Regions from separate parts of the Desulfotomaculum defluvii genome, predicted to be linked through region 1. Evidence: a T-box and tRNA genes for the amino acid it is inferred to sense, from the RefSeq annotation. Region 1 holds a T-box; the other regions hold tRNA genes.

Region 1 (8,752 bases):
CTTTTATATAGCAAAAGCATGGTCCAAGACCATGCTTTAGTTCATCACTAATGGGTTTTTAGGCAAGCTTGGACTTAGCAAGCTCAACAAGTTGGCCAAATGCCTTGGCATCGTTTACTGCCAGATCAGCCAGCATTTTACGGTTTACTTCTACACCAGCTTTTTTCAGACCGTTAATGAAGCGGCTATAGGACAGACCATTCATACGGGTTGCTGCGTTGATACGAGCAATCCATAGTTTACGGAAATCACGTTTTTTCTGACGACGGTCTCTATAAGCATAAAATAAAGCTTTCATAACAGCCTGGTTGGCTACCCGAAACAGCTTGCTACGGGAAGCTCTATAACCTTTGGCCAGTTTTAAAACCTTTCTATGTCTATTACGAGAAACCACACTGCTTTTAGCCCGTGGCATGATGATTACCTCCTTTTACTTAAAAAAATCAACTTTTAATAGGGCAGTAGTCTTTTAAGACGAATTACATCAGACTCATGAACAATGGTAGATTGGCGTAAGTTACGCTTACGTTTAGGAGACTTTTTACCAAGAATGTGGCTGTGAAAAGCGTGCCAGCCACGAATTTTACCAGTGGCAGTTTTCTTAAATCTCTTAGCAGCCCCACGGTGGGTTTTAATTTTAGGCATCTAGGGCAACTCCTTTCTAATCTTGCTTATCATTTTTTGGTGCTAAGATCATAATCATGTTTTTACCTTCAAGCTTAGCGTGTCTTTCCACAATGCAAATATCTTTCAGGTCTTGGGCCAAACGTTCCAGGAGGGATCTTCCCAGCTCTGTATGAACAATTTCTCTGCCACGGAACATGATAGTAACCTTGACCTTATCCCCATCTTTTAGGAAGCGTTCAGCATTCTTGGATTTTACAGAATAGTCATGATCCTCAATGCGAGGGCGAAGTTTAACCTCTTTAATCTGAATAATCCGCTGTTTTTTCTTGGCTTCCTTCTCTCGCTTGCTTTGCTCATATTTAAATTTACCAAAATCCATAATACGGCAAACCGGCGGTTTTGCTTGGGCAGCAACCTCCACAAGATCCAGCTGTTTTTCCTCTGCTAAACGCAGAGCTTCTTTAAGAGGCATAATGCCCAGCTGGTTGTTTTCAGCATCTACTACCCGTACTTCACGTGCTCTAATTTCCTCATTAATGCGTTGCTCTTGTTTTGAAATATATATTCACCTCCAAAATTTAAAGTCAAAACAAAAATAAAAAGCGGGTGACAAACACCCGCTTATAGACACAACTATAAATATAATTTGTGTTAGATAACCCTACTAACTATAGTCGTAAGGTGAGAAGCGGGATGCTTCTACTTGCAATTATATTAAGTTCAACAGATGACATTGTACCATAGACTACCTATGGAGTCAAGGCTTTCCCTTTAGACTTAGAAAATTGCCTTACTTTTAATGTCCTCTTCAATCTTTTTAATGAACTCTTCCACAGCAATGGCGCCAATATCTCCCTTGCCCCGTTGACGTACAGCAACAGTTCCCTGCTCCATTTCCCGATCACCTATCACCAACATATAGGGGACTTTTTGGGTTTGAGCTTCCCGAATCTTATAATTGATCTTTTCATTTCTGGCATCCAGCTCCACCCGAACATCCAGATCATTCAGTCGTTTTACTAATTCTTTGGCATATTCATGATGCTTATCTGTGATAGGTAACACTTTAACCTGTACCGGCGCCAACCAAACCGGGAAAGCTCCTGCGAAATGCTCTGTGAGAATACCAATAAACCGTTCAATGCTACCGAACACAACCCTATGAATCATAACCGGACGGTGCTTTTGACCATCTTCACCAACATAGGTAAGTTCAAATTTTTCCGGCATTTGGAAATCAAGCTGAATGGTACCACACTGCCAGGTTCTTCCTAAACTATCGGTTAAATGAAAGTCAATCTTCGGACCATAAAATGCCCCATCGCCCTCATTCACTGTATAATCCATTTTTTTAGCTTCCAGGGCATCCCGCAGAGAATTTGTTGCAGTTTCCCACATCTCATCGGAGCCCATTGATTTTTCCGGACGGGTAGACAGTTCCACATGATAGCTTAAACCAAAGGTATTATAGAAATAATCAAACAGGTCAATTACCCCGATAATCTCGTCCTTAATCTGGCTGGGTAACATGAAGATATGTGCATCATCCTGGGTAAAGCAGCGCACCCGCATCAGGCCATGTAAAGCACCTGACAACTCGTGGCGGTGAACCAAACCCAGTTCACCCCAGCGCAGGGGAAGATCACGGTAACTGTGCATTTTAGTTCTGTAAACCAGAATACTGCCTGGGCAGTTCATGGGCTTTACTGCATAATCTCCTTCATCTATCTTAGTAAAATACATATTTTCTTTGTAATGATCCCAGTGTCCGGATTGTTCCCATAGGCCACGATTTAAGATAATAGGTGTGCGTATTTCCTGATAGCCACGCTTTTTATGTTCCCCACGCCAGAAGTTTTCCAATTCATTGCGTAATACCATGCCCTTGGGATGGAAAAAGGGGAAACCTGGTCCCTCTTCCTGAATACTAAAGAGATCTAGCTCGTGACCTAGTTTTCTATGGTCACGACGCTTAGCTTCCTCAATACGAAACAGGTGCTCATCCAATAAGGCTTTTTTGGGGAAAGAGGTACCATATATACGCTGCAGCATTTTGTTTTTCTCACTGCCTCGCCAATAAGCTCCGGCAATGCTCATTAATTTAATGCTTTTTAATTTCCCGGTGGAAGGTACGTGAGGACCAGCACACAGATCATTAAAATCCCCCTGGTGGTAGCAAGAGATAACAGCATCCTCAGGAAGATCTGTAATTAGTTCTACCTTGTAAATTTCGCCCTGCTTTTTAAAGTGTTCCAAGGCCTCTTCCCGGGAAAGTTCAACCCTTTTAAAAGGAATATCTTCCTTAATAATGCGATCCATTTCTTTTTCAATTTGTTCAATTTGAGCTGGCGTAAATGGTTGTTCTACATCAAAGTCATAATAATAACCATCTTGAATGGCGGGACCAATTGCTAGTTTGGCACCTGGAAATAATCTTTTAACAGCCTGGGCTAAAACGTGGGCTGTACTATGCCTGTAGACCTTTTTTCCCTCTTCGTCATTAAAGGTGAATAATTCTAAAGTGGCATCTTCATTTATGGGATACTCAAGATCCACGATTTTACCGTTAATTTTGCCGGCTAAGACCTCCCTGGCTAAACCCTGACTGATACTTTTAGCAACATCCAATACAGTAGTTCCTGCGGGATATTCTCTGATAGAGCCGTCTTTTAGTGTTACCTTTATCATTGTATTTTCTCCTTTCGGTAATTCTTATGAAAATAAACTTTGCCTTGGGCCATGAGCCATGGGTCTTGGGCTTTTTGTGCATTTTTTATTTTGGGGTCTTTAGCTTATGGCTCATGGCAATATAAAAAACCCCGTCACTGATTTCTCAGGGACGGGGTTATCTCCGCGGTTCCACCCTGGTTGGAGTCATAGACTCCCACCTCAAAGGATGATAACGGTTTCCTACCGGTTTGCCTACTTAGGTTCAGCAAACTGCTCCAAGGTGGTTTTTCAGACAGCGGTATCGGGAAGTACTTTCAGCCTAGGTCTTCCTCTCTGCGCGAACATACTGCCTTACTTTTCCTTATCATTGCACACTATTTACGGGTTAATTATAGGTTTACTGATAACAAATGTCAAGCAGACAAGTAAAATACTGCAACCTGTACTAATCCAATAAGAAAGCCCAGTACTCCACCAATAATCTCAATGTGTTTTAATTCCCGGGAAGCTACTGATAAAATTATGTTTTCCAAATGTCTTATTTCATAAGCATTCAATCTTTCTTCAACCAGCTGGGCAATATTAACCTTTTCTGTTACTTTACCACCAGCCTGGTCAAGAATTTGTTCAATTACTTGGGGCATCTGTTTATTCAGCATGTCACCCATCATTTCAAGAATAACCGTTCTAATTGTTGTAGGGACCCAAACAGGAATCCTTTCCACAACCATATTACGGATAGACCCACTGGCGGTTTCTACAATCTTATCTAGAACTTCCGGAGACTTCATTTGGTTTAGGAGATCTTCTACCCTAAAGAGTTCCTTCTCCACAACCTCACCGATGCTTCTGGCCAACTCCTGCCTTCTTTTAGGTACAACTCCCTGAATTGAAAAAGACCCGATAATATGAATAGGTTCATATGGTTTAAATATAGCCTTTACAGCAATTAAGTTAGTAACCCAACCAATAAAGGCGCCAATAACAGGAACTAGAACAACCGTCCACCACTGCACCTTACATAACCTCCATTCGTCAATTAACGACATTACTATATCAAAATGTAAGGAAAGGTGCAATAGAATTAGCTGTTAGCTTTTAGTCTTTAGTTTTTAGCTTTTAGCTTTTAGTATACAAAATTGCCGATTGGCTAATAGTAAATGGTTAATGACTAAAGGCTAATGGCTAACGGCAATAAAACAACCGCCTTGTGAAGGGCGGTTGTTTATTGCTGTTGTTTTTGGCATAATATACAGCCAGTACATTCTTGTACTTTTCCTTCAAAAACATGCTTGATCGTATCAATAGTGGTTTGCGGTTTTATTTGACTTCCGTAATGAAATACTATTTTATTAGGAGCTATGGTAATAAGAGCACTGATTAACAGGTCTTCGTAGTTAATTTCATTATCCATAACATCTAGAATAAACCCTTCTAAAAACTCACTATTAATAGGTTCATGTTTTTGATCCAGGAGTTGGTAGGTACCTTTTTTGTTAAGTAAAACATTAACAAGGTCAATTTTAGGATCTTGAATTTCCACAAAATATTTAAGAAGTTGGATAAACTCTCTGTATTCTCTTTCCATAAGATAATCATCTACGGCCTGGTCAACGGTTTCTTTTATCTCATTTATATAATCCTTCAAACGAAATCTTACAAAACCATCTATGACAAGGCTATTATTTTGCTCTAAATATTCTACCAGCCTTTTAATTATAAAATTCTTTCTATCTAAACGTTCCATCCGTCCAGGAAATACCTTTAATCCATTGGAATAGTCTTGAGAATATTGGAAAATTGTTTTTTTCTCATCTTCATTAAAGAAAAAATAACTTTCTCTGATAATATCCAAGATAATTGCCTTTTCCCAGTGGTTTAAAATTAGGTCTGAAATGATATCTGCAACAAAATGCCTGAACAATATCTGATCTTCCAGAGGCCCGCCACAGCATATAGTTCCATTGAAATCACAGGATAAAAAAGTGATATTACCAGCTGGTTTTTCCGTAAGCTTTACTATTAGATTATTATCTCCGTTTAATTTAAACTCTTTACCGAGTTTATCTCTCAACAAATCAATATGCTGGGTGGCTCCAATGGAAAGGCATTGATTCATCTCCACGATCACCCCTTCCTTTACTATTAGTATATGAGAGGCATTTTTTTGTATACTGGTTCAATTTTGGCGAAATTTTAAATTTATCTTTATCTACTAGCATTATAGGCAAAAATCTATGTTGCTATCCTATGTAAAAATTATGGATCAATCCTAACTCTGGAGTTATTGAAGATAATTTCTTTCTAAAAATTTATTTTAAACATAACAAGCTAGATAAGAGTAACAACATTAAAAACACTACAAGAAGCAGCCAACTCTTTTTAAATATCTTAGTTTCCTGGGTTACTTTAACAACTGTATCACTATTACTTCTCTCACTCTCCTTGCTATAAATGTCATAATATTCTACCTCTTTTGTTGATGAAGAGATTTGTTCTAGATCAACCGTACAACTTTTAGGCACAAAGGAAGTTATATCTGATTCTCTACGCTTTCTCTTTTTATATGTTGGCCCTAAAATATCCGGGGAATTTGGCCGATCAATATAGGTATATACTTTCCTTGGTATTTCGTTGGTAATACTAACACTATGATAAGCTGGCAGGGAAATGATATCAGTATGACAACCCTCAGGCACAAAGGATATATTGGGCTTTTTCCTTCTGCGAACTAGGGATTTTTGCCCAATAACGTCAGGCGTTAACCCATTTATGGTTGGATAAGGATTTTCGAAGGCCGGCTGCTTACAAAAATTAGTTACTACATTAGTTAGAGAATTAGTGATGCAATCATCAGCAACAAACTGGCCCAAGGTTTTCCTCCTGCCTCGTCCTTTAGCAGTGTCTAGAATGATATCAGGAGAAATATTGATCTCTACCGATTGGGAATTAGGTTGATCAGCTATAAAGGGTAGAGAAACATGCTGATGTACACAACTTGAGTTGACAAAGGTTTGAAATCCCCCCCTTATTTTCATTCTTTTTATTCTAATGTAGGTAGGAATCACAACCCTATCCGAAGAGCTTTGTAGTAAAATAAATTCCTTTTTTTTAGTAACACTGGCATTTACTTTATATCTTTTACTATGATGCTTTCTTTTTTTAGCCAAAAAGTCCACCCCTTTTTTTTGGCTTTTTAAAAGTATATTAAGCAAGACCTCTAAAGATTTTTATTTTAGCAACTTTATATCTACTGCTTTTAAAATTTTCTTAACCAGAAACATCACCTTTTACAGCAGTATTCAATATTATGGGAAAAAAGGCAGGTGTTTCTTTATATGTTTCGAGAAACAGAAGAGCTAAAAAAACTATGTGAAGCTGAAATTATATCACTTAGGCAACAGATAAAAATGATGCAAGGCTCCTTTTTTATACGATGGAACGCTAAAGCCACCATTCAAACAGCAGAAGCTAAAGTGGCCAAGATTCAGGAATTGCTGGTGAAACTGGAGACTTTATCAGAACAAGTAGCCCCGGTAGTGATGGACATTAAAGAGATCCTTGGGCTTGAACTTAACGCAGCAAAGGATAAAAAATAGCATAAAAAAACCGCCCTTCCGGCGGTTTTTTTATGCGACAGCGGGGACGGTTCTCGCTGTCGCATTTTTCAGCATCTAAGTACAGAATCAGAATGCGACAGCGAGAACCGTCCCCGCTGTCGCACTAGACAACCTGTGTAAAATAAATAAAGGCGGCCACCAGTAGGAAACCTACTCCTATCATGAATCTGACGTCCAATATTTATCCCCCCTATGTCCTTTGTTATATCATATAACATACAAAGGAAAAGGTAAATTAAGATATAAGAAAAGGAATTAGCCTGTTTTAGACGAATATTTATAATTAGTAAGAAAGGAGGCTTTCCCATGGATATAAGCTCCATTGCATCCTATCTAGCACTTATCATCATAGTAATCATAATCTTTAGAATGATCGGTAAAGGTGGCTGAGGTTGTAAATAGTCTGTACCGTGTGTACATATTAATTTTATTTCCAAAATTTCTAAAGGGTCTGATTAATATCAGACCCTTTAATTCGTATGTTACCGGACCATTATTCATGGCCCACACCCTCTATAAATGCGCTACAAGCTGAAGGCTGAGGGCTGACAGCAAAGAATCCTAAACTACTTCCGAACGATTTTTAGTTTCTTGGGACTTTACATGATCCAAATAGAGTTTGGTTTCCGAGACAATAACACCGGTTAAACCCAACAAGGCAATTAGGTTTGGTAGAGCCATTAAGCCGTTTACGATATCCGCTAACAGCCAAATAGCCTCCAACTTCAGAAAGGCACCGGCTGCTACTAGACCAATAAAAATTAAACGATAGGCCTTAATACTTTTGACTCCAAAAAGATACTCACAGCATCTTTCCCCATAATAATTCCATCCCAATATAGTAGTAAAAGCAAATAGAACCAAACCAACAGTTAAAACAATGGGTCCAAAGCCGGGAATGGCAGCCAGAAAAGCTTCATTTGTCATGGCAGCACCCTTTGCTTCGCCTGACCAGACTCCAGTAACCACCAAAGATAGACCAGTCATCGTACAAATGATTATGGTGTCGATAAAGGTACCAGTCATGGAAATCAATCCCTGCTCCGCAGGCCATTTGGTTTTTGCTGCAGCAGCCGCAATGGGCGCACTACCTAGACCCGATTCGTTAGAGAAGACACCCCTGGCCACACCATTACGAATTGCCAACATTATAGTAGCTCCTAAAAATCCGCCAGTAGCAGCAGTTCCGGTAAAAGCACTGGAAATAATCAATTCTACAGCGGCTGGTATCTGATCAGCAAATATAACTAAGATATAAAAACAACTTAGTAAATATAAAACAGCCATCAAAGGTACTATTTTCGTTGAAACCCGAGCAATACTTTTCAGTCCACCTATGGTAACCATTGCCACTAACACAGTTATAACTGCTGCAGTGATATAGGTAGGAATTCCTAAGGAAAGTTTACAAGTATCAACAATGGCATTTACCTGAGGGAAAGTACCGATGCCGAAAAAGGCCACCAGAACTCCACTGGCCGCAAACATAATAGCCAGTGGACGATATTTACGCCCCAAGCCTCTCTCGATGTAATACATGGGTCCACCAGAAACTTGTCCATTTTTATCTATGGTGCGGTATTTGACTGCCAGCAGACCTTCAGCATACTTAGTGGCCATACCAAAAAATGCAGCCATCCACATCCAAAAGATCGCTCCAGGTCCACCAGCACCTACAGCAGTAGCCACACCTACAATATTACCGGTACCCACGGTTGCTGCCAATGCTGTGCATAAAGCACCAATACTACTAACATCTCCTGTGCCATCATTTTTGGCCTTAAAAATTAGTTTCAAAGCCATTGGTAAACGAACTAACTGAATAAGTTGAAGCC
Region 2 (11,568 bases), on a different contig from region 1:
ATATCGTTTAGGGTCAAAGAATAATGTATTTAATAGAGATCTTGCACTTTCTACGGTGGGTGGCTCTCCTGGTCTTAAACGTTTATAAATCTCAACTAGAGCCTCTTCTTCTGTGTCAGTATTGTCACGGGTTAAGGTCTCTTGTACAAATTTGTCATTTTCAAACAGTTCCATTATTAATGCATTGGAACCATAGCCTAAAGCACGAATCAAAACTGTTGCTGGAATCTTACGGGTGCGATCAATACGAACGAAAATATGATCATTGACATCTGTTTCAAACTCTAACCACGCTCCGCGGTTAGGAATCATAGTGGAAGTAAATAACCTTTTGCCGCTGGGGTCAATTTGATCAGCAAAGTACACCCCTGGAGAACGTACCAATTGGCTTACTATAACACGCTCCGCACCGTTAATAATAAAGGTACCCTTGGTAGTCATTAAAGGAAAATCCCCCATAAAGACTTCCTGTTCTTTAACTTCCCCAGTTTCCTTATTAATTAGGCGGACCTTTACTCTTAATGGGGCAGCAAAGGTTACATCGCGTTCCTTGCATTCTTCCACTAAGTATTTTGGTTCCCCCAGAGTGTAGTCCAAGAATTCCAGAATAAGATTTCCCGTAAAATCTTGAATGGGAGAGATGTCATGAAAAACTTCCCTTAGACCTTCCTGGAGAAACCATTCGTAAGAATTTCTCTGTACTTCGATAAGGTTGGGTAAATCCAGCACTTCTTGAAGCTTGCCGTAGTTCCACCTCACCCTGTTTCCTACTTTTTCCGGGTAAGCCATCGAACGCATCACACCCCTTAAATATTTAGCATAAACATAATGTAGCTATATAAAAACTTTGACTTTATTATCAAAGTGTTTAGAAAAACTTGGCCGACGTCATACCCTAATGGGCACGTATTTCACCTACCCTTTAGGGTATAGCGTCTGTTTTTGTTTGCCATTGGAAATCAGAAATTTGTTCGCTCTCCGATATAAAAACTACAGACAACGAAAAGCAAGGTCTTGCTTTTTTAACAATACCTCGCCTATGCATTATGATCCCTATCTATTTTATTTTGGCCCTTTATGCAGAAAAATATGCACAGTTTTTGCCACCTAATCTAAAAATTATAGAAGTAAACCATAGAATGACATTTTGTAATGTTAGCACAGGTAATTGTATTTGTCAAGTCGTTATTTATTTCATGTTGTCGCTTAATTAAATTTTATCTAGAAATAATCTTTTCCTTCAGCCTTCAGCTTTGCCTTGTGCCATGAGCCATTTGGTATTAAGCTTTTAGCTTTTAGCCTTTAGCCTTTAGTTTTTAGCTATCCTTCCTGCTAATGGCTATTAGCTAAAGACAAAAACACTGCCGGTAATGGCAGTGTTTTTGCATTCCTATTAGAAAGAGAATTTATAATATAATTATTTAACGTCAACAGCTGCGCCAGCTTCAACCAATTTAGCTTTGATAGCTTCAGCTTCTTCTTTGGCGATTTTCTCTTTAACAGGCTTTGGAGCACCATCAACCAATTCTTTAGCTTCTTTTAGGCCAAGACCAGTGATTTCGCGAACAACTTTAATAACGTTGATCTTCTTGTCACCAGCACTGGTCAGAATTACATCAAATTCTGTTTGCTCTTCTTCAGCAGCAGCACCACCAGCTGCAGGAGCAGCAGCAACAGCTACAGGAGCAGCAGCAGATACACCAAACTCTTCTTCAAAAGCTTTAACTAATTCAGCCAGTTCCAAAACGGTTAGGCCTTTTACAATTTCTAATACTTCAGCTACTTTAGACATAATAATAAGTAACCTCCTCAAGGTTTTAAAATATTTTTAAGCTACAATTATCTTAAGATACCTGACCTTCTTTTTGTTGACGCACCTGATCCAATACATAAACCAGATTACGCAGATTGGCGGCCAATACGCTTGCAAAGCCGTACATAGGTGCTTGCATACCACCCAACACTTTGGCCAGCAAAACTTCTCTGGATGGTAGGTCAGCCAATGCTTTAACACCATTAGCATCAATTACTTTTCCTTCCAGAATACCAGCTTTAATCTCAACCCCTTGCTTGATTTCCTTGGCAAAATCACTAAGAATTTTAGCTGGAGCTACAGGGTCTTCGATTCCAAAGGCAAACACGGTGGGGCCTTCAAGATAAGGATCTAGTCCTTCAATGCCAGCTTCTTTAGCCGCAATACCAGCAATAGTATTTTTAGCTACTTTCATTTCACTACCAGCATTACGCAGGCGAGCACGTAGATCAGTAATTTTAGCTACTGGCACGCCACTAAAATCTGCCAAGATAGTTACCTGAGAGTTGGACATTTTTTCTTTAACCTGTTCTAACATCACTGCTTTTTGAGCTTTTGTACTCGGCAAGAGATACACCCCCTTCCGATTGATTTATTGAAAAACAAATGCGGGGATTTGGCATAGACACACACCGAAATCCCCGCAATACTTTATAAGTTTGCAGACAAGAACCCGGTCTCGGTTGGCGACATGTTTCATTAAGTCCCTAAGGACACCAACTGTCTACGACTGGAAAACCTTTTCAGTTGTAGGTACCGGGTATGTTACTAAAGTTTATTCGGGTTAATTCTAACGCCAGGTCCCATGGTTGAAGAAACTGTAATTGTTTTCATGTACTGACCCTTTGCAGAAGCCGGTTTAATACGCACTAAGGTATCGGCCAAGGTTTTAAAGTTTTCAACCAACTTTTGAGCATCAAAGGATGCTTTACCAATTGGCGCATGAATGATACCAATTTTATCAGTACGATAGGTAATCTTACCACCCTTGGCATCTTTAACAGCGTCACCCACTTCAAAGGTAACAGTACCAGTTTTGGGGTTAGGCATCAAGCCACGGGGACCCAATATACGTCCCAGACGACCAACAGTACCCATCATATCAGGAGTGGCAATAGCCACATCAAACCCAAGCCATCCGCCTTGGATTTTTTCCAATAAATCTTCAGCACCAACAAAATCTGCACCAGCTGCTTCAGCCTCTTTAGCCTTATCACCCTTAGCAAAAACCAATACTGTTTTAGTTTTACCAGTACCATGGGGTAAAACTACAGCACCCCTTAGTTGCTGGTCAGCGTGACGGGGGTCAACACCCAGGCGAAAAGCAACTTCTACAGTTTCATCAAACTTTGCCTTGGCAGTCTTTTTAACCAATTCAATGGCTTCAAGGGGCTCGTAAAGAGTATTTTTATCAAACTCTTTTTTAAGATCTTGAAGTCTTTTGCCTTCTTTCGGCATGAAAATTACCTCCTTTGTGGTACTAGCGGACTACATCCTCCCACCGGATGAAGTTATCCTTCTACAATTTCAATGCCCATACTACGGGCAGTTCCTTCTACCATACGCATAGCAGCTTCTACACTGGCAGCGTTTAGATCAGGCATCTTTAATTCGGCAATTTCTCTAACCTTAGAACGGTCAAGCTTGCCCACTTTCTTTTTGTTAGGTTCACCAGAAGCGGTCTCAATACCTAAAGCCTTCTTCAGCAATACTGCCGCAGGAGGAGTTTTAGTAATAAAGGTAAAGGACCGGTCTTCATATACAGTAATTTCAACCGGGATAATCAAGCCTGCCTGAGCAGCAGTTACTTCGTTATATTGTTTAACAAACCCCATAATATTAACCCCATGTTGACCTAAAGCAGGTCCTACCGGGGGTGCTGGGGTAGCTTTACCGGCCGGAATTTGCAATTTAATAATGGCAGCTACCTTTTTAGCCATTTCCAGTCCACCTCCTTACAACCTATTTCTTATTCTAATTTCTCAATCTGTGTAAAATCGAGTTCGATGGGAGTTTCACGTCCAAACATGGATACCATAACTTTAACTTTACCCTTGTCGGGGTAAATCTCTTCTATCACACCAACAAAATTCTCAAAGGGACCATCGGTTACCTTGACGTTTTCGCCAAGGCTTAAATCTATCTTGGCCTTTGGTTCCTCCATGCCCATCTGTTTAATGATAGCCTTAGCTTCATCCTCATTTAAAGGAATGGGTTTGGAACCACTGCCAACAAAGCCAGTAACACCAGGAGTGTTGCGAACAACATACCAGGAGTCATCGGTCATAATCATTTCTACCAGCACATAGCCTGGGAATACCTTTTTCTTCGAGAGTTTTTTCTTGCCATTTTTAATTTCAACTTCATCTTCCATGGGTACTAGAATACGAAAGATCTTGTCTTCCATATTCATTGATTCTATTCGCCTCTCCAAGTTAGCCTTAACCTTATTCTCATACCCGGAGTAAGTATGCACAACATACCACTGTTTACTCATTAACAGAAGGAACCCCTTTCCTCTGGGGTTCCCCACCCCCTCGCTTGACATTTAGGATATTATGGCCGAAACGCCTAAGCTGAGAAGCGAATCCAGCACCCAAATAACCACGGCAACCACAGCCACAGAAGCAAGTACTACACCAGTATACGTTATAACTTCCTTACGGGTGGGCCAGTGTACCTTTTTAAGTTCATTCTGAACCCCACGCAAATATTTGCTTACGCTGCCAGCCCGATCCGAAACTGAAGGCTTTTGTGCCTTAGACGGCTCTTTTTTTGCCACAGACTTTGCAGTATCCTTCGGGACCGCATCCTTTTTATTCTCAGCCCCGCTGGCTTCTTTGGTTGCCGTTGTTTCCTTGGCAGCGCTTGCCTTTTTATGATCCTTCTTTTGCACAGCCATCGAAAAACGCCACATCCTTAGTTTTTTGTTTTCACCAGTAGCGCCTTGAATAAAACCCCATTATGTAATGCGGTAATACAACTCTTGGGGCTAAAGTTGGCTCTAACTACTTGGTTTCTTTGTGTACGGTGTGTGTGTTACACCACTTGCAATATTTCTTCAGTTCAATCCGGTTAGGATCGTTCTTTTTATTCTTGTCAGTGGTGTAGTTGCGCCGTTTACATTCGGTGCAAGCCAGAGTTACGCCTACTCGCACTGTTGCCACCTCCCTAAAACGAAAAAAGACTTGGACCGATATTGTCTAGTATTATCTAGTAATATACGTGTCTAGTAATATACCTTAACAAATTTAACATAAGTGTTGTTGGATGTCAATAGTTATCCCGTGGCAATAAGCCACATTAGTATTCTGTCTCACTTGCTGGATTTATATACCACTTTGTCATTAGCCTTTAGCTTTTAGCTTTTAGTTGATAGCTGTTAGTATAGCATACTTAATGGCCATGGGCTTGGATGGGCCGCCCTCTGGTCGCCCGTTCCCCAGTTGCTCCATAGTTTTAAAATAGCCCAATCGTTCGACGGTCCAGGCACTTGCTCGCTTGTAAGGTCATTTTAGTTTGAAGTACTTTGCTACGGTAAGAGCCAGGCACCTGGGTTGTCTAAGGCCATCAAGATGACTTAAAAATCTTTTAGCTAACAGCCAATAGCTAAGAGCTAATGGCTAAAGCGGGGGAGTAGGATAACCCACTCCCCTTTAAAAGCTTTTTGTATTAACTTCTAATACCAGTTACAACGCCAGCACCTACGGTACGACCGCCCTCGCGGATAGCGAAGCGCAGACCTTCTTCAATGGCGATGGGTGTAATCAGATCTACATCTACTTTAATGTTGTCACCAGGCATTACCATTTCTACACCTTCGGGCAGTTGTACGATACCGGTAACGTCAGTGGTGCGGAAGTAAAACTGAGGACGATAGCCGTTGAAGAAAGGAGTATGACGGCCGCCTTCTTCTTTGGTCAGTACGTATACTTCAGCACTGTATTTGGTGTGGGGGTTAATGCTGCCGGGTTTAGCTAATACTTGACCACGCTCAATTTCCTTACGATCTACACCACGCAGCAGAGCACCAATGTTGTCTCCAGCCTGAGCAAAGTCCAGCAGCTTGCGGAACATTTCTACACCAGTTACAACAGTCTTACGAGGTTTCTCGTTCAGACCTACGATTTCAACTTCGTCTTGTACTTTTACTTGACCACGCTCTACACGACCGGTAGCAACGGTACCGCGACCAGTAATGGAGAACACGTCTTCTACGGGCATCAAGAACGGCTTATCTACAGCACGCTCAGGAGTAGGAATGTAAGCATCTACATTGTCCATTAACTCCCATACCTTGCCACACCATTCGCATTCACGCTTACCACAGCCACATTCCAGTGCTTTCAGACCGGAACCTGCTACAATGGGGGTGTCATCGCCAGGGAATTCATAGGAGCTCAGCAGTTCGCGAACTTCCATATCTACCAGTTCGAGCAGTTCAGCATCATCAACCATGTCGGCTTTGTTCAAGAATACTACGATGTAAGGAACACCAACCTGACGGGAGAGCAGAATGTGCTCACGGGTTTGGGGCATTGGGCCGTCAGCAGCGGATACAACCAAAATAGCTCCGTCCATTTGAGCAGCACCAGTGATCATATTTTTAACATAGTCAGCGTGACCAGGGCAGTCAACGTGTGCGTAGTGACGATTTGCAGTTTCATATTCTACGTGTGCAGTGTTAATAGTAATACCGCGTTCACGTTCTTCAGGAGCGTTATCAATTTCATCGTAACGTTTTACAGCAGCACCACCGGAAGTAGACAGTACCACGGTGATAGCAGCAGTCAGAGTGGTTTTACCATGGTCAACGTGACCAATGGTTCCGATGTTTACGTGGGGTTTAGTACGTTCATATTTTGCCTTAGCCATGCTTAAATTCTCCTCCTCCATTGTTCGGGATTTAGCAGAGATTCTTCCATCTCTAAAGTTATTTCCAAAATTATGCTCTTTTTATACCTTTCATATATATAACCCTATGTAAGCCATTTGCTATTTTCGATAATAATCGCAAAAATCCTTCTTTTTCTTATTAGAAAAAACTTAGCCAGCAATGCGACAGCGGGGACGGTTCTCGCTGTCGCATTGCTGGCTAAGTTTGCGCTTGAGTTGCATAATTTTGCGACAGGGAGAACCGTCCCCGCTGTCGCAAAATCAAAATAAAGAAGCCAGTCCATAGGACTGGCTTCTCTTGGTAGCGGTGACTGGATTTGAACCAGTGACACCACGGGTATGAACCGTGTGCTCTGACCATCTGAGCTACACCGCCATATTCTTTTGGAGCTGCTAACCGGGATTGAACCGGTGACCTTATCCTTACCAAGGATACGCTCTACCTACTGAGCTATAGCAGCATGTTGGTTGCGGGAGGAGGACTTGAACCTCCGACCTTCGGGTTATGAGCCCGACGAGCTACCAACTGCTCTATCCCGCGTCAGCATTAAACAGTTTACCACAATTAAATCACATACACAAGACTCAATTAGTAGGTATATGGTGGAGGGAGAAGGATTCGAACCTTCGAAGTCGTCTGACGGCAGATTTACAGTCTGCTCCCTTTGGCCGCTCGGGAACCCCTCCAAATTTTTAACTGGAGCCGACGATGGGACTCGAACCCGCAACCTGCTGATTACAAGTCAGCTGCTCTACCAATTGAGCTACGCCGGCACCGAACATTGATTATGATAACAGATGTACTTGGACATGTCAACACTTTATGAGATGTAATCGTTGGAAATATTAGATGTTTTTAACTATATTTTTTTTGGATTAAATAAAGGTATATTGGATATCGTGTAGAATTTTATCAACATTAGATAGATCAGTTAACTAGTTAAAGATCACGTTTCTCCAGATACCTCTCGAGTTTGCGTTTAACCCTTTGGAGTGCGTTATCGATAGACTTAACATGACGATTTAAATCCTCAGCAATCTCTTGGTAGGACTTCCCCTCGAGATATGACATGAGTACTTTCCACTCAAGAGAACTTAATATTTCTCCCATTTTCTCTTCAATGTCGTCGAATTCTTCCCTGCTGATAATTAGTTCTTCAGGGTCGGTGATTTTAGATCCAGATATCACATCAAGAAGTGTACGATCTGAATCCTCATCGTAAATAGGTTTGTTTAGAGAAACATAAGAATTCAATGGGATATGTTTTTGTCTGGTGGCAGTCTTAATGGCGGTAATAATCTGCCTAGTAATACATAATTCTGCAAAGGCACGAAATGATGATAGCTTGTCCATTCTAAAATCACGGATTGCTTTATAAAGCCCGATCATGCCTTCCTGAATAATGTCTTCCCTATCTGCACCGATAAGGAAATATGAGCGAGCTTTTGCACGCACAAAGTTTTTATATTTGTTAATTAAGAACTCCAGCGCCGCGTCATCACCTTCACGCGCAAACTCAACGACATCTTCATCTACCATTATATGATATCCGCCGGAAGTTTCTCTTTGTGCATTATGATTCAAAACTATCGCCCCCGTCTTCTCATCTTAGGAAAGCACCAAAACAGAAAAAAGCAATCAGAAAAGCCCTGCAAAACGAAAACCTGGGGTCTGATTTACAAGTCCTCATAATTAGTTAGTTAGCCTTCTTTAGTTACATGACTAATTATAGCTTATCCTAAAAAGAATCGTCAAGGTAAAATAAATCCAATAGGCACGGACTTTAGTTCTTTCTACGACGCCATTTTTCCAACATTAACCTAATATCTGCCGGGAGCTTGTCTGCCAAATACCCCTCGGTAGGATTAACTTTGTTAAATTTCTCTTGCCTCTGTTTATTTACCTTTTTTACCTGACTTCTGAATTCCTTAGGTGTTACTCTATAGGCACCTCGGCCAAAAATAATTTTTTGCTCATCCCAATCAGAGGTAACTACATACACATTTCCTTGTTTACCTAGGTCACCCACGATTCTCTCGATTAATGAATCTGCAGTTTCCCCTTCCATGGTATAATACACCTCTATACCATGGACTATTTCGTGGTGCTCAACTCCACTCTTAACCAAATGAGCGGCAAAAACCACTGTAACTGAACTACCCTCATATCCGGCAAAATTAGCAAGTGAATTAATCAATTGGTCTCGGCAATGATCTAAGCCATTTTCAAGCATCTTCTCAAATTCCGGCCAGGCGTAAATAACGTTATATCCGTCCACCAGAGAAAATTCTCGCATGGACTAATCTACCCTCTCTGGCGTACCACCTCATATATAAGTAATGCGGCTGCCACAGATGCGTTTAGTGATCCAACACGACCAACCATCGGCAAACGAACTAATATATCGCATCGTTCCTTTATTAACCTGCCCAGCCCTTTGCCCTCTCCCCCGATAACTAAAAGCAGCGGCCCAGTTAGTTTTGTTTCCCAATATGTCTCCGACCCATCCATATCTGCCCCAACAACCCAAAGTCCTTCATCTTTTAACTGTCGGATTGTTCGATCTAGATTAGTAACCCTAGCCACTGGAACATATTCTACCGCACCTGCAGAGGCCTTTGCCACTGTAGCTGTCAAGGGTACGGATCTTCTCTGAGGTATAATAACCCCATGGGCCCCCGCCGCATCAGCAGTTCTAATAATAGCTCCAAGATTATGTGGGTCATTTATTTCGTCAAGCATAATGATAAAAGGATCTTCACCCTTAGCTCTGGCCATTGCTAATATTTCATCTAAATCTACATATTCCTTGGCCGCGGTATAAGCAACCACTCCCTGGTGTGGCACGCCTGAATTCATTTTGTCCAGATGTTCCCTATCCACCAGTTGTATGGGAACATTATTCTCTTTTGCTAATCTTACAATCTCTGCCAGAGGACCGTTGCCGGCTCCCTTTGTCATAACTATTTTATTAATGGGTCGCCCTGCACGTAGAGCCTCCCTTACTGGGTTCCTGCCGGCAATGATTTCACTCATGCTAACGCCTCCACTGTTTCTGGATATAAGCTTCTTATTCAATCATGCTCTTGAGCCAAAAGGTCACGGCTAGTCCACCTAATGCAGCAACCATCCCTAATATAAGTAGTATTTTCTTACGGGTTACTACACCAATAACACCTAAAATCATAGCAACGCCCCAAAGGGTAAGGATAATAAAAGGACTCTTCATTAAATTCACGCTCCCTATTAATCTACCCCATACCTTTTACGGATTTCTGTTCTCTTGCCACAACTTAGTTTCCCTTCTGGACATGGCCCGACAAGGCATTCAGGACCAGCATCTGCAAATAGTAGCGGTGCCACTTCCTTAACTAGGCTAAGCATTTCTTCTGCCAGTTTCCGGATCTCCCACTGTGCCCTTTGGCAACAGCGAAGATTAAAAAAGTGTCTCAGTTCTCGAGCATTCATGGTGACAAAAATCTTTGTCTCAGCAGCATTGGGTAACACGAATCGAGCGTCTTCATAGGCACCTCGGCCACCACCCAACTTTTGAACCCAGCCATCATACCACGTTTGAATTTGGGTCATCTGCTCTTCAAACTCTGTTACGGCCTCTGGTCCTAAGGCCAAAATAGTTTCTGGAACAACAAAATCGAAGGTTCCTTGATTGTTTAGCGATCTAGTTTCACCTACATACCGTTGCGATTGCACACTGAAGCTTGCAATTCTATGCCTCGTTATCTGGGCTAAAAGACTCCGGGAAACACCCTCAATGCCAAAGGTAAAGCTAACGTGTTCGATGGTGCTGTAATGACCCATTTCCATCAGTTTTTTTATAAAAGACCGTTGGTCTGTCTCAGATACATCCTCCACTAGACCATCAATATTAGACGGAGAATAGCACAATCTAGCCGCCATGGCCACAACCTTTTCTGGATTGGGGGTATGCTCCAACAAACGTACTTTTAATGATACTTTACCCACTTATCTTCTCTCCCAAAAGTGAATTCTTTGGTACGGCACTTATTCTTTATGAAAATGTTAGAAAAAAAGTATAACTGTTATATTTAATTTAGTTCAATGGCGTTTATGGCAAGGTTAATAACCTCAAGCATTCTATCAGTATTACCCTGCAGATAAAGGTAACCAATCAGAGCCTCTAGGGCAGTGGCATGCCGATATTCCATAATATCGGCATTTTTAGGCAGAGTAGCTGACTTAGCATTTCTACCCCTTCTGACCACTGCAATCTCCTCCTCGGTTAAGTTCCCCTCCAATGCGAATAGTGCCTTAGCTTGGGAACCTGCCCGTACATAGCGAACAGCTTTTTTGTGAAGTTGATTGACTTTCACTGCCCCCTGACTTAGCAAATACTGACGAACAGCCAGTTCATATACGCTATCCCCAATATAAGCCAAGGCCAGACTGGGTAGTTGTACCGGATTTATTTTTTGACATTCTAAACATAGTTCTTTAAACAAATTTACCCCTGCTTTTTCCATCTAACTCCCTGGGGAGTATCTTCAAGTACTATCCCTAGCTCCTTCAAGCCATCTCGGATTGCATCAGCTGTAGACCAATCTTTTTTGGTTCGTGCTTCTTGTCTTATTTTTATGATAAGCTGAACCAACCCTTCTGTTAAGGCATTGTCGTTATTGTTCACTTCAAGAATAAGTCTGCCTGTCAATTTATCTTCTTTTAATATACCCAATACACTATTAAATTCTTTGATTAAATTGTGTGCTTGATCTAAAAATCCTTTGGCTTCGGGTGTTACTTTCCCATTGAGTTTGCCTATGTAGATGTTAACCTCCTTTGCTAAATCAAAGAGAACTGAAATGGCTAAGGCAGTATTAAA
Region 3 (11,568 bases), on a different contig from region 1:
CAGCCAGCTTTCAGTAATTTTCTGGTATCTCGGATTACGAGCTGTAATAATATGGACCTCCCAACCTTGCTTGACCAGATCCTGGATGCTTTCCCTGGCATAAGGAATTAGTGGGCTTTTAGAGATGATTTTCTGTTCTTCTTCATTCATTAACTTAACAAATTCTGCTTCGCTAATATTGTAAACTTTACATAGGTTATATTGGTAGATCTCTTCACCCCGTAAGTTTTTGCCACAAAACCTATTCATCGCCTCAACCAACAATTCAAGATTGTCAGCAATGGTTCCGTCCAGGTCAATCCCAATTTTCATAACTTCCCCCTAATTCTTTAATTTCTGTAGAAAAGTATAGCCAGAAACTTTCCCTTTCGTCAATCCACAGAAAGGTCTATAAAGAACTATTTGAGGTCATACTAACAATAAATAACAATGTGAGGTGTTCCAAATGACCATATCCCCCGGCCAACGAATTCTTTATGCTTTCTTTAACGACAGAGTAGCTGCCCGTAGTGCAGCAGAAGCACTTCAGGAAGCAGGCTTTGAACTTCCCTTTGTTGATAGGCTTGACCGCCATCCAGGTGAAGATTTTCTTTCTGCCTCTACACTTCACCCAGAGGGTTTTGGTGAGCAATTAGGTGAGGTAGACTTTAACCACGGTTTCTTCTTTACACTAAAAACTAAGGATGATCTTGTAAACAAGGCCATTGGCATTATTCAAAAACACGAAGGGTTTGTGTAAGTCAGTAGTTAGCTGGTAGCTTTTTGCTTTTGCTATCCTAAAGCTTATCATTTTAACGGTGCTAGGCACCTTATGTTACCATCTTTGGATAAGACTCCCCTGTCACAATTACGACAGGGGGAGTCTTACCCAAAGATCATTTAATTTTCTATCCAACTTTCTACTTTCTACTCATGACTAATTGCTATTAGCTAATGGCCATTTTAGTTAATTAATTACAATATTCCCTCACACTACCATTTCCCCTGCATACTATATATAAAATATAAAAACGCAAGGGGAGGTCTGTTTTATGACTAAAGACGCAAAGGAGTTAACAGAGTCCACTGACGAAGTTGTATCTTCTAGCTCTCTTTTTAATAATAGGCGCCCAGGTTTATTAACTGAATTTGAAGCCTTTACCCTGGGTCCTAACACCTGTGGAGCTACCTCAATACCACTTAATGCTGAACCTACCATTATCGCTTCATTAACAGATGAGGACGTACTTAGAATCGAGGATGAGTGTGATCGTGTATTTTTAACCTGTACAGTTGGCTGGGAAGCTATTGCCAATGCCAATGATGATCTCCGACAGAATAATAAAGTTGATGTATTATTCAAAATCTTTAGAGGGGATAATAACCATCGCAAACTGATTTTTAGCTGTTGTCAAAGTGCCAATGCAGAGGAGGAGAACCTCCAAACTACAACCTTTACCCACGTTGATTTACCCCTAGATAAAAATGGTCATAAAAACCCCTGCGAAGATGATCATCATTGCCACGATGACTCTATAGTACCTTATTTCGTAACTGCTCAAATTATTGATGGCGGTCAGGCTAATGTTATTGGACCCATTACCTTCACTGGTTCACAAATAGCACAAAACCCTAGATAGATTAAAACCGGGCGGTATATACCGTCCGGTTTTTTTACTCCTGCTTTAGCCAAACACATCTTAAAAAAAATATAGCGTTTTATACTTACCAAAGCGTTTTTCACAGTGGAGCTGAGGAAGGGACTTGAACCCTCGACCTATTGATTACGAATCAATTGCTCTACCAACTGAGCTACCCCAGCATGTTAATGTAAAATATGTTTTTAGCTTAATTCAATTGCTATAGTATCAAAGTCACACTTAGAATGCAAGTGGTATTGTATAAAACAAAACAGGACCTTGCATTGCAAGATCCTAGGCTTGGAGCTGCTAACCGGGATTGAACCGGTGACCTTATCCTTACCAAGGATACGCTCTACCTACTGAGCTATAGCAGCATGATGATGGTGGGCGATGACGGGATCGAACCGCCGACATCCTGCTTGTAAGGCAGGCGCTCTCCCAGCTGAGCTAATCGCCCATCGACAAGATTTATGTTAACAGAAATGAATAGGCAAGTCAACTACAAATTGTTTCTTCATAAAAAACAACTTTTCCAATCAGCCTCCAGCCTTAAGATCAACCTTTTAAGCTTGGGAGAAGGCAGTGGGCTATTGAGTATGGGTGGCCTTGGGCTTTTATACATGTTTGCTTAAGGATCTTTAGCTAATGTCTCACAGCCTAGGGCCCACTAGTATGTTTGTTTACTAAAACTGTCTATACTCACTATAAAGTGCTTTTGGAGGTACATTTGTTGACAACAGACATACTCTATTATCCCACCAAAACGGATATTGATAGGATTAAATTTTCAATTCAACGCTTTTTAAAGAATCAACATGGGAAATATCGCGATCAAATGTTGCATGACATTCGTTGTATTCTTGATAAATATAGAGTATCTAAAATTAATATAGACACATTTTCTGTCCACCGTACTTCAGCTTCAGGTTTGTCCTATATTCAAGGGCATCTTGAGACCAAGACCCAATATTGCCCTTATTGTAACCAAGACATCTATATTCCTAATAGTCCAGTAAGAATTCTTAGTGTTTTAGAGGGTACCATGGACAAGGTAACTTATGGTTGTATTTGTGGTTTTATTTTTTTCAAATTTGAAAAAAACGATAAAAATATGTAAAACAATGTTGACTTAATGTTATTATTTTGTTAATATATCAATTGTCAGTTAAACACGGGCGATTAGCTCAGCTGGGAGAGCGCCTGCCTTACAAGCAGGATGTCGGCGGTTCGATCCCGTCATCGCCCACCAATAATATATGGAGCTGTGGTGTAGTGGCCTAACATGCCTGCCTGTCACGCAGGAGAACGCGGGTTCGACTCCCGTCAGCTCCGCCACTTTATAATACCAATGCTAAGCATTGGTATTATTTGTATATTTCCGCTATTTTTTCCTGTTCTAAATTATAGAATTCCTGCACATTATTAAAAATAATAAATACTAAATTTTCATTCCAACAGCCTCCTCCTCTAAGAGCCGCCCTCTGCCTCCGGGGCGGCTGTTTTTTGGCATAAGTATTTATTGTTTTGGATGAAACCAATCCTTTCATGGAACAATAACATCAGGAGGGATAAACCATGATCATTGCTTCAGAAAAGCAGCGTCACGCTTGGTGGGTTTTTCCCACAGCAATTGCCTTTGGTTTAGGATTAGCAACCTTCATGGGAGCACCTATGGGGCGTCAGGTAGGAAAGGCTTTCTCCGTATGTAATCAATCAAAAGGAAGTTCTAAGCGCAACTAATAAAGTAAAGGCCCACTGTGGGCCTTTACTATTTTTTACTTTTTATTGGTATCGAATATCTTTTATGATTAATTTCCCCAACTCATTTTTTTGCAAAGTATAAATAATCTCTTCAAATTCTGTAAGATTATCTTTATCCCAGGCAGGCATCAGCACATGGATCCGGGCCTCCTCTGGAGATAAGGCAATTACATTTAATTCTTTATTATAAAGTAAGGGTATGGAGCCTTCGGAGAAAAAGCCAATATAGTGGTCATTTTGAGAACCTTCTTGCCAGAGTCTGTCTATAAAAGTTTCATCCCAGTAGCTACTAAGATGATCTATTAATTCTTCTTTATTTTTTATTTTGGGAGAAGGTGCAATTTGATGCTCAGCTAAAAATTCTTGGTTATTAAAATATTCCACCCGAAGCATCTGTCTGTCTGCGGCCAACAGTTGAGAAATAACTCCCTCTTCAGTCATTTCCTGACTATGAAAAAGAGAAATTAGATGTAAGCCTGGTTCCTCTTTTTTTTCTAAATTTAAGATTCTACAAATATCTTGAACCCCTAAATAAGTCTTACCTAAAGTTATCTGGGGTATAGTAGATAATTTGATTTTATTTTGGCCCAATATCATCTCCAGTTGTCCAAGATGGATCTGAACAAACCCCTTCCCTTTATATCCCACAATAACCCCATTTTGAATATTGGGTTCTAACCTATACCCAGCTTCCTCAAAAATTGGACGTAGTGGTAACATAATCTGCCCTTCCATTAGCATTGATTGACAACCATTAATTAGCCTGCCATCTACAGCCACGGGAGTTTCAGCATAGGCAGAATTAAACGGTAAATGCATGGCAATTAAAAACACCCAAAGAACAAGCCATTTCTTCAGCAAAAAAACCACCCCTTAAGTATATGATCTCTTACCATATTTATTCCCATTTATTACCATTTATTACCGTTTTTATTGTTATTTTGTGTCGTTAGTATTCAGGCGGAACGGCACTGGGACCTTTCCCTACGAATATATAAAATGAAAAACCAGCGACTATTTACCGTCGCTGGTTTTATATTGGATCTTTTCAATTTGCAAAAGCACTTCTTTCCATCCAAGGCCAGAACTAAATCCACCTAACCCTTTGTTTGCTGCCAACACCCTGTGACAGGGTACTACCAGCAGCCAAGGGTTGGCGCCCACTGCCCCTCCCACAGCCCTAGCACCACTCCGATAACCTAAGACTTGACCAATCTCACCATAACTCATAGTCGTCCCATAAGGTATATTTTTAACAACCTTTAAAACCTTCCCTTGAAAGGGTGTTAACCTATCCCAGTTAAGGGGCATATTAAATGTTACAGGTTTCCCTTCAAAATATTGGCTAACTGCTCTTTCAAGTTCCAGTTGGTAAGAATCCAAATCATCAATTAGCCTGAAAAGACTCGAATCCATTTTTAGATAATCACCTAGGGTCACAATGGCTTCATCTGTGTTGATATGGGGTAGAGTTAGTGCTTCCAGTTGGCCATTCTGCCAGGCCGCAGCGGCAATACCCCGAGAAACTTCAATTAGTTGAACTCGCATTCTAAGAGCCTCCGTTTTGTTGCAATTGTGCCTTTAGTTGAGAAGTAATAAAAATATATAAGCCTAGAATAATAATACAACCTCCGGCTAACTGCATAACAGTGGGAACTTCTTGAAAAATAAAGTAAGCTAAGATAGTCGCACCCACTGGTTCTCCCAAAATACTAACTGAGACCACAGCAGCCTTAACATATTTGAGAGCCCAATTAAACAGGGAATGACCAAAAATCGTTGGGAAAATGGCCAAACAAAGAAACCAAACCCAGGTCATGGTAGGGTATGGATAAAAGGATGACCCAAAAACAACATTCAGCAACAAAAGAACAAGGGTCGCAGCACCGTATACGATAAATGTGTAGGGCAGAAGTGCCATTCTAAAGCGCAAATGTCTACCAATGAGTACATAAACTGCCACAAAAAAGGCACCTGCAAAGGCTAAAACATCCCCTAAAAGGGCTTGTCCTCCCACTTGAAAATCATTGATGCCAATTAGTATACTCCCCCCCAGGGCCAGTGCTGCTCCCACTAAACCCTGTCGGCCTACTCGTTCCTTGTATAAAAAATAGCCGCCAGTAATAACAAAAAGCGGTTGCATCGTGACCAGCACAGTGGAGCTGGCTACAGATGTATAATTTAATGAACTTATCCAAACCGCAAAGTGTAGGGCCAAGAACACCCCTGATAAGCAGGCAAAAACGAAATCTTTTTTGTTAATTCGGCATAATTCTTTACGTCCTGAAAAATAAGTGGGTGCAGCAATAATTAGAACGGTAAATCCCAAGCGATATACCGCAATGATTAAGGGTGGGGCCTCGGCCAATTTTGTAAAAATGCTGGAAAAGCCTGCTGCCAAAACCCCAAGCATAATTACCAAGTAGGGATTTACTTTAGGCTTGTCTGTATGCACGGCTACACCTCCTTTACATAACATAGACTTTTCTGCAAAATCAGTCATATTCCTGCAGGTCATATAAATAAACAACCCCAGGTTTGCACCTGAGGTTATGTTATTCCCTACGTAATGCTTGGATAGGATCTAACTGGGATGCTTTGTTGGCTGGATAAAGACCAAAAAACACTCCAATCAAAGCCGAAAATAGGAAAGCAAAAAGAACAACCCATCCAGAAACCAACGGAGGTAGCTTTAGGACTAAGGCCACAACCAATGCACCTCCGTAGCCCAACAGAATACCAATCAGACCACCAACAGCACAGAGTACAATTGCTTCAATAAGAAATTGTAATAAGATGTCCTTCCTTTGGGCACCTAAGGCCATGCGTATGCCGATTTCCCTGGTTCTTTCGGTAACTGAGACCAACATGATGTTCATTACTCCGATACCTCCCACCAGTAGGGAGATCCCCGCAATACAGCTGATCACCAAACCAATTATACCTGTAACTTTACCTACGGTTTGCATCTCTTGCTCCATACTATATACCTCATAATGGTTCGGTGCATTATGCCGCCGCTCAAGTATCAGCTTGACCCGATCCATTGCCTGGTAGACCTCTTCTCTACTGGCAGCACTACCCATGAGTGAGCTAGCATACTCCCAGCGTGAGCCTCCGGGTGTAGCAGATATGGGTACATAGGCATAGTTATCCGGGTTCATGCCAGGGATGGTTGACTCTGCTTTTTTTATGACCCCAATAACCACTGAGGCACTTCCTTGCATCATCACCCGCTCTCCCACAGGGTTTTCCATAGCAAAGATTTCATTAGCCAACATTTCATCCAAAACCACAACTCTTTTACCTACGGCATCGTCCTCTTCACTAAAGAATCTGCCGTATAAAATCTCTAGGTTCCGAATCTGCTTATAATCTGCTGTAGTACCAATAATACGGGTAGTCTTTTTTCCTGTTTTACTCCTGACCTCACTCCGATCGTACTTTACAGGTGCCAAGTACTTAACTTCCGGTGCTAACTTCTTAATGACCGCTACATCTTGCCTGGTATATTCAACTGTTCTCACAGGCTCCCCTTCTCTATAGTTTGGGTATACCTGAAACAAGTTGGTACCAAAGCTTTCCATCTCATTCATAATCACCGCTTTACCAGCCTCACCTATGGCGATTACAGATATCACTGCAGCAATACCAACCACAATCCCTAGGGTGGTTAGAAATGACCGTAGTTTGTTATTGCGAAGGCCCTCCAGTCCGATTAAAATAAATTCCTTAAGGTTCATGATCCACCTCTTTTGCAGAGGAAATAGGGTTTGTTACCTCTTCATCACCTATTAATAGTCCATCTTTAAATCGTAGTATCCGTTTTGCATGTCTTGCTATGTCCGGCTCATGGGTAACTAATACAATGGTTGTTCCTTCCCGATGAAGTTCCTCAAAAATCCCCATGATTTCCTCACCAGTTTTGGTATCTAGGGCCCCAGTGGGTTCATCGGCCATAATTACCGATGGACGATTCACTATGGCCCTGGCAATGGCTACCCGTTGGTTTTGACCACCAGATAGTTCACTGGGGCGGTGCTGTAAACGCTCGGCTAAGCCAACCCTTTCCAGGGCGAGTATGGCCCTCTGACGTCGTTCATCCGGCTTAATACCCGCATAGAGCATCGGTAACTCAACATTCTTAAGGGCGGTAAGGGATGGTATTAAATTAAAGGCCTGGAACACAAAACCTAACTTTTGATTACGGAGTATGGCCAATTCATTTCTGTCTAGGGATGATACCTGACGTTCCTCCAACCAGTAGGTTCCCTCAGTAGGACTATCCAATAAACCCAACAGGTTCATAAAGGTTGATTTGCCCGATCCCGATGGTCCCATCACTGCCACAAATTCACCCTTCTGGATAGATAAGCTCACACCTTTAAGAGCTTCCACATCAACAGAACCAGTAGTGTACACTTTTCTTAAATTATTTACCTTTATCATTTTTTGCTCCTATAGAAACCCTTTGGCCTTCCCTAAGGGAGGGAGGAGGGCTTAGAACTATTTCTTCCTCTTCCTTTAGCCCACTGACAACAATGTCGTACAACTCATTGCCAGTTTTGGTTTTAACCCTTTGTTTTTTAACGACCCCATCCTTTACCACAAAGACATACTTTTCACCATTTTGACTGACCAAGGCTTCATAGGGCAAAGCAAGCAGTTTTTTTGCTTCCATTGTCACAATACTAACATCCACAGTAAATCCTGGTTTAAGGCCAGTTGTATCTCCCTTCACTTGAATTGTTACAGGCACAACTGTATTGCCGCTACTGACACTATTATTCTCCTGTATGGCCACCCCGGCCACCCGCGTGACTTCACCGGTAAATTCCTTGCCTGGCAGGGAAGTACAGGAGATAGTTACAGGTTGTCCCACCTTGAGGGTTCCGGCATCAATTTCATTGACATTAGTACTAACTTCTAGTTGGCTAGTACTACCAACTTCCAACAACAGCGTGCCCTCTAGGACACGGTTTCCCTTTTCTTTTCCCACAAAAAGTACTACCCCGTCCTCCTGCACAATAAAGTTAGCTAAATCCAATCGTTCTTTGGCCTGGGCTACTTCCTGTTGTCCTAATGCCACCTGAGCTTCCAGGGAAGCAATCTCCTTTGCCGTGGCACCCTGTTGTACCCGCAGAGAGTTTTCTTGGTAATCAGCCTCCGCCCTGGCAAAGGATACCCTAGCCTGTTCTAATTCCGTTACTGGCACAGCTCCTTGATTATGTAATTGCGTAATTCTATTTAGGTCACTTTGGGCTTTTTCATAGGCTACTTTACTATAGGCCAAGTTTAATTGATCATTATTGGCCTTGGCAGTGGCCAGTTGTGCTTCCAAACCCGCTAGCCTAGCTAATGACTGTTGGTATAGTCGTCCCAATTCTTGCGTATCAAGGCGCCCTAAAACATCCCCCTTTTTAACCTTGTCACCAACCTTAACAGAAAGCTCCATTAACGTACTGTCCACCGGTGTAAAAAACTCCTGTTTTTCAGCGGCCTGCACTTTCCCCGTCGCCATTACACTCTGTTCAATACTTTTCATTTCTACCTTAACTGTTTGTACCACAATATCCTTATTACTAAGGCTATTCAGTACCAACAGGCCAATAGCAGAAAGTAAAATAACAACTAAAAGCACCTTGACCCAACGGGGGCCCGATCTAATAAGTAATTGTATTTTTTTAGACCTACTTATCTCATCCTGCACAACTTCCAATAAACTTCCCTCCAAATATTTTTCTTTATTAGCTATGACGTACTAAACTAACTAATTATTTCGCATAATTTTCTATATACCGCAAAAAAATTACCCGGTTTTCATGGCCGGGTTAAATCTCTATATTCAATTATTGTAGAGGATTCTCTGCATTGCCCTCTCGGCCAGATCCTTTACTTGGACATAAACCATATCACTTACTTCGTAAACCTCAATTTCCTGGTAATCCTGCAGCAAAGCCTGCAAACCTGGCAGTGTCTCCCTAGCAGAACACCCAATTTGACCCAAGGATCGTGCGGCATGCCCCCTTACTTCTGGTTTTGGATGTGAGAGAAATTGCCTAAGTAGCGGTATAAATTCCTGTACCAATTCTGGTCGCTTGGAACCAACTCTGCCAAGTGTCCAGGCAATCCCCCGATGAAATATTTCCTCCTCAGAAGCATTTACCACAATGGGGATAAATTCTTGAAGTTCTTCTGGTTTTCTATATACAATTTCCCCTATGGCTTCTGGAGCACTCCAACTGGTGGTCCCAGACTCATCATTCATGGACCATAGCAACCTTCTAATAACCTCCCGCACAGCCTCTGGATTTTCTTGCTGCATGGCTTCGGTAATACAACCTAAACCTTCAATAGCCCGCCATCTCTCTAGACCATAGGGATGATATAGTAACCTAAACAAATATCTCATTATTCCTGGGTTTTCCAGTGCCCTGGCCACCAGTTCTGAATAGCGCAACTCCTTTAATAGCGTATTAACTTCTTCCCTTAAAATGGACATAATATCACCCCAGTAATTTTATTAGGGATGAAATCATTGTACCACTTGTTCCTTTTTTATTCATAAAATTATCCTTACATAAGGCTTACAGCTAGGTTTAAAAAAGGACTGATGCACTAACGTGCAACAGCCCTTTTTAAAAAAACTAAGCCATTGGGGTTCCCTGAACCAATCCATCCTCAGGTTCGTAACCATAGGCCCTTTCTTCACTGGTCTTTTTGGTTATCTGCCGGGCTATTTTCTCTGCTTCGGGACGATTAATAGACCCTCTACTTTTATTAGCCACGTAGAACCCTCCTTTTTATTAGGCTTGCTATTATTATCTCCCACAGTATCTGCCCATATTTAAGCTACTGCTTGGTTATTTTTTATTCTTTTGTAATATTTTTGTAATTAAACTGTGAGATCTTTACTGTAAAGTTTAAAGTGACAACTACCCTCCTCTGACCGGTCCTCAATGAGGACCCTTTTTTTGTTATCCAAATATTTGTCATAGCAACGCCATGTCTAAAGCCAATTATCTACACTCAACTTTATAAAAACCCTTTTCCATGTTATAATATTAATCGTGTTTTTCTGGATATTTAAAAGAGAGGTGACGAATGACCAGGAAAGTTATGAAGGAGGTATTACTATGCTCGACTTTTGGTTCACTGAACATCACACCGACAGCTATAAGGTGTCCTGGCGAGTGGAAAAAATTTTACATACAGAAAAATCTAGCTTTCAAGAAATTGCCGTGATAGAATCTCCCGAACTGGGACGAGCCCTGCTGTTAGATAACATTGTACAAACCACAACCAAGTTTGAGTTTATCTACCATGAAATGATTACTCACATTCCCCTTATGATCCACCCAGAACCTAAAAGTGTACTGATAATAGGTGGCGGTGACGGTGGTACGGTACGGGAAATTCTCAAACATCCTTCCGTAGAAACCATCGACCTAATTGAAATTGACGAAAGAGTCATTGAAGTAAGTAAAAGGTGGTTGCCAGAAATCAGCCATGCCCTAGGTTCTGAAAAAGTTAACATTAGGATTGTGGACGGACTAAAATATACCAAACAATGTGATGCCAGCTATGACATTATCATTGTCGACTGTACAGATCCCAGTGGTCCATCCATGAATTTGTTTGCAAAGGAATTTTATAAGGATATTTATAAAGCATTAAAGAGCGATGGGGTTTTTGTATCCCAAACTGGTTCGCCAAGCTTTAGCAGCCATTATCGACTGGCAGTTAAAAATATTATGGAAGTGTTCCCCTTAGCAAGACCTTACTTAACCTGTGAACCTACCTATATAGCAGGCTTCTGGAGTTTTACAGTTGGTTCGAAGAAATATCAATTGGATAATATTAATCCGCATCGGATGTTAAATATAAAAACAAATTATTATACCCCTGCAGTTCACAAGGCCGCCTTTGTATTACCCAAATACATCGAGAAAATAACTGAATAACGTGCGACAGCGGGGACGGTTCTCGCTGTCGCAAAAATTTCAAAAAAATGCGACAGCGAGAACCGTCCCCGCTGTCGCATTTTTGTTTTTTATGTTTTTATGCTTTGCCCAGGTATGCTTTTTTCACTTCTTCATTGGCTGCTAATTCTTTGCCGGGGCCTTGTAGTACGATATTACCTGTTTCCAAAACATAGCCATAGTCTGCAGCTTGTAAAGCTGCG

The links. The T-box of region 1 lies ahead of thrS (threonine--tRNA ligase). A T-box ahead of a tRNA ligase gene usually reads a tRNA of that ligase, here a tRNA-Thr.
Region 2: it has a tRNA-Thr gene. The T-box ahead of thrS (threonine--tRNA ligase) is inferred to sense a tRNA for this amino acid. The anticodon was not compared.
Region 3: it has a tRNA-Thr gene. The T-box ahead of thrS (threonine--tRNA ligase) is inferred to sense a tRNA for this amino acid. The anticodon was not compared.

Annotation. Positions count from the first base shown of each region.
Region 1 covers NZ_BAAHYV010000007.1:1,150,632-1,159,383, forward strand. The annotation lists gene rplT (50S ribosomal protein L20) at 59-415, opposite strand; gene rpmI (50S ribosomal protein L35) at 451-645, opposite strand; gene infC (translation initiation factor IF-3) at 662-1,192, opposite strand; ribosomal protein L20 leader region at 1,216-1,338, opposite strand; gene thrS (threonine--tRNA ligase) at 1,405-3,315, opposite strand; T-box leader at 3,460-3,674, opposite strand; gene ACYQ03_RS12720 (DUF445 domain-containing protein) at 3,711-4,313, opposite strand; gene ytxC (putative sporulation protein YtxC) at 4,523-5,416, opposite strand; gene ACYQ03_RS12730 (hypothetical protein) at 5,610-6,467, opposite strand; gene ACYQ03_RS12735 (hypothetical protein) at 6,636-6,896, shown strand; gene ACYQ03_RS12740 (alanine/glycine:cation symporter family protein) at 7,479-8,752, opposite strand, start outside.
Region 2 covers NZ_BAAHYV010000001.1:238,435-250,002, forward strand. The annotation lists gene rpoB (DNA-directed RNA polymerase subunit beta) at 1-789, opposite strand, end outside; gene rplL (50S ribosomal protein L7/L12) at 1,418-1,792, opposite strand; gene rplJ (50S ribosomal protein L10) at 1,845-2,381, opposite strand; gene rplA (50S ribosomal protein L1) at 2,582-3,271, opposite strand; gene rplK (50S ribosomal protein L11) at 3,325-3,753, opposite strand; gene nusG (transcription termination/antitermination protein NusG) at 3,783-4,310, opposite strand; gene secE (preprotein translocase subunit SecE) at 4,362-4,715, opposite strand; gene rpmG (50S ribosomal protein L33) at 4,822-4,971, opposite strand; gene tuf (elongation factor Tu) at 5,486-6,688, opposite strand; tRNA gene ACYQ03_RS01200 (tRNA-Met) at 7,009-7,085, opposite strand; tRNA gene ACYQ03_RS01205 (tRNA-Thr) at 7,095-7,170, opposite strand; tRNA gene ACYQ03_RS01210 (tRNA-Met) at 7,175-7,250, opposite strand; tRNA gene ACYQ03_RS01215 (tRNA-Tyr) at 7,311-7,396, opposite strand; tRNA gene ACYQ03_RS01220 (tRNA-Thr) at 7,408-7,483, opposite strand; gene sigH (RNA polymerase sporulation sigma factor SigH) at 7,650-8,294, opposite strand; gene ACYQ03_RS01230 (NYN domain-containing protein) at 8,494-9,006, opposite strand; gene rlmB (23S rRNA (guanosine(2251)-2'-O)-methyltransferase RlmB) at 9,015-9,746, opposite strand; gene ACYQ03_RS01240 (DNA repair protein) at 9,781-9,939, opposite strand; gene thyX (FAD-dependent thymidylate synthase) at 9,957-10,694, opposite strand; gene ACYQ03_RS01250 (Mini-ribonuclease 3) at 10,778-11,212, opposite strand; gene cysS (cysteine--tRNA ligase) at 11,194-11,568, opposite strand, start outside.
Region 3 covers NZ_BAAHYV010000006.1:418,569-430,136, reverse strand. The annotation lists gene ACYQ03_RS04740 (5' nucleotidase, NT5C type) at 1-312, opposite strand, end outside; gene ACYQ03_RS04735 (hypothetical protein) at 446-739, shown strand; gene ACYQ03_RS04730 (hypothetical protein) at 1,032-1,619, shown strand; tRNA gene ACYQ03_RS04725 (tRNA-Thr) at 1,726-1,801, opposite strand; tRNA gene ACYQ03_RS04720 (tRNA-Thr) at 1,921-1,996, opposite strand; tRNA gene ACYQ03_RS04715 (tRNA-Val) at 2,004-2,079, opposite strand; gene ACYQ03_RS04710 (hypothetical protein) at 2,353-2,739, shown strand; tRNA gene ACYQ03_RS04705 (tRNA-Val) at 2,796-2,871, shown strand; tRNA gene ACYQ03_RS04700 (tRNA-Asp) at 2,881-2,957, shown strand; gene ACYQ03_RS04695 (hypothetical protein) at 3,198-3,362, shown strand; gene ACYQ03_RS04690 (stalk domain-containing protein) at 3,405-4,244, opposite strand; gene ACYQ03_RS04685 (methylated-DNA--[protein]-cysteine S-methyltransferase) at 4,398-4,931, opposite strand; gene ACYQ03_RS04680 (DMT family transporter) at 4,933-5,796, opposite strand; gene ACYQ03_RS04675 (ABC transporter permease) at 5,939-7,126, opposite strand; gene ACYQ03_RS04670 (ABC transporter ATP-binding protein) at 7,116-7,832, opposite strand; gene ACYQ03_RS04665 (efflux RND transporter periplasmic adaptor subunit) at 7,816-9,093, opposite strand; gene ACYQ03_RS04660 (DVU0298 family protein) at 9,229-9,885, opposite strand; gene ACYQ03_RS04655 (hypothetical protein) at 10,031-10,171, opposite strand; gene speE (polyamine aminopropyltransferase) at 10,520-11,347, shown strand; gene ACYQ03_RS04645 (ABC transporter ATP-binding protein) at 11,445-11,568, opposite strand, start outside.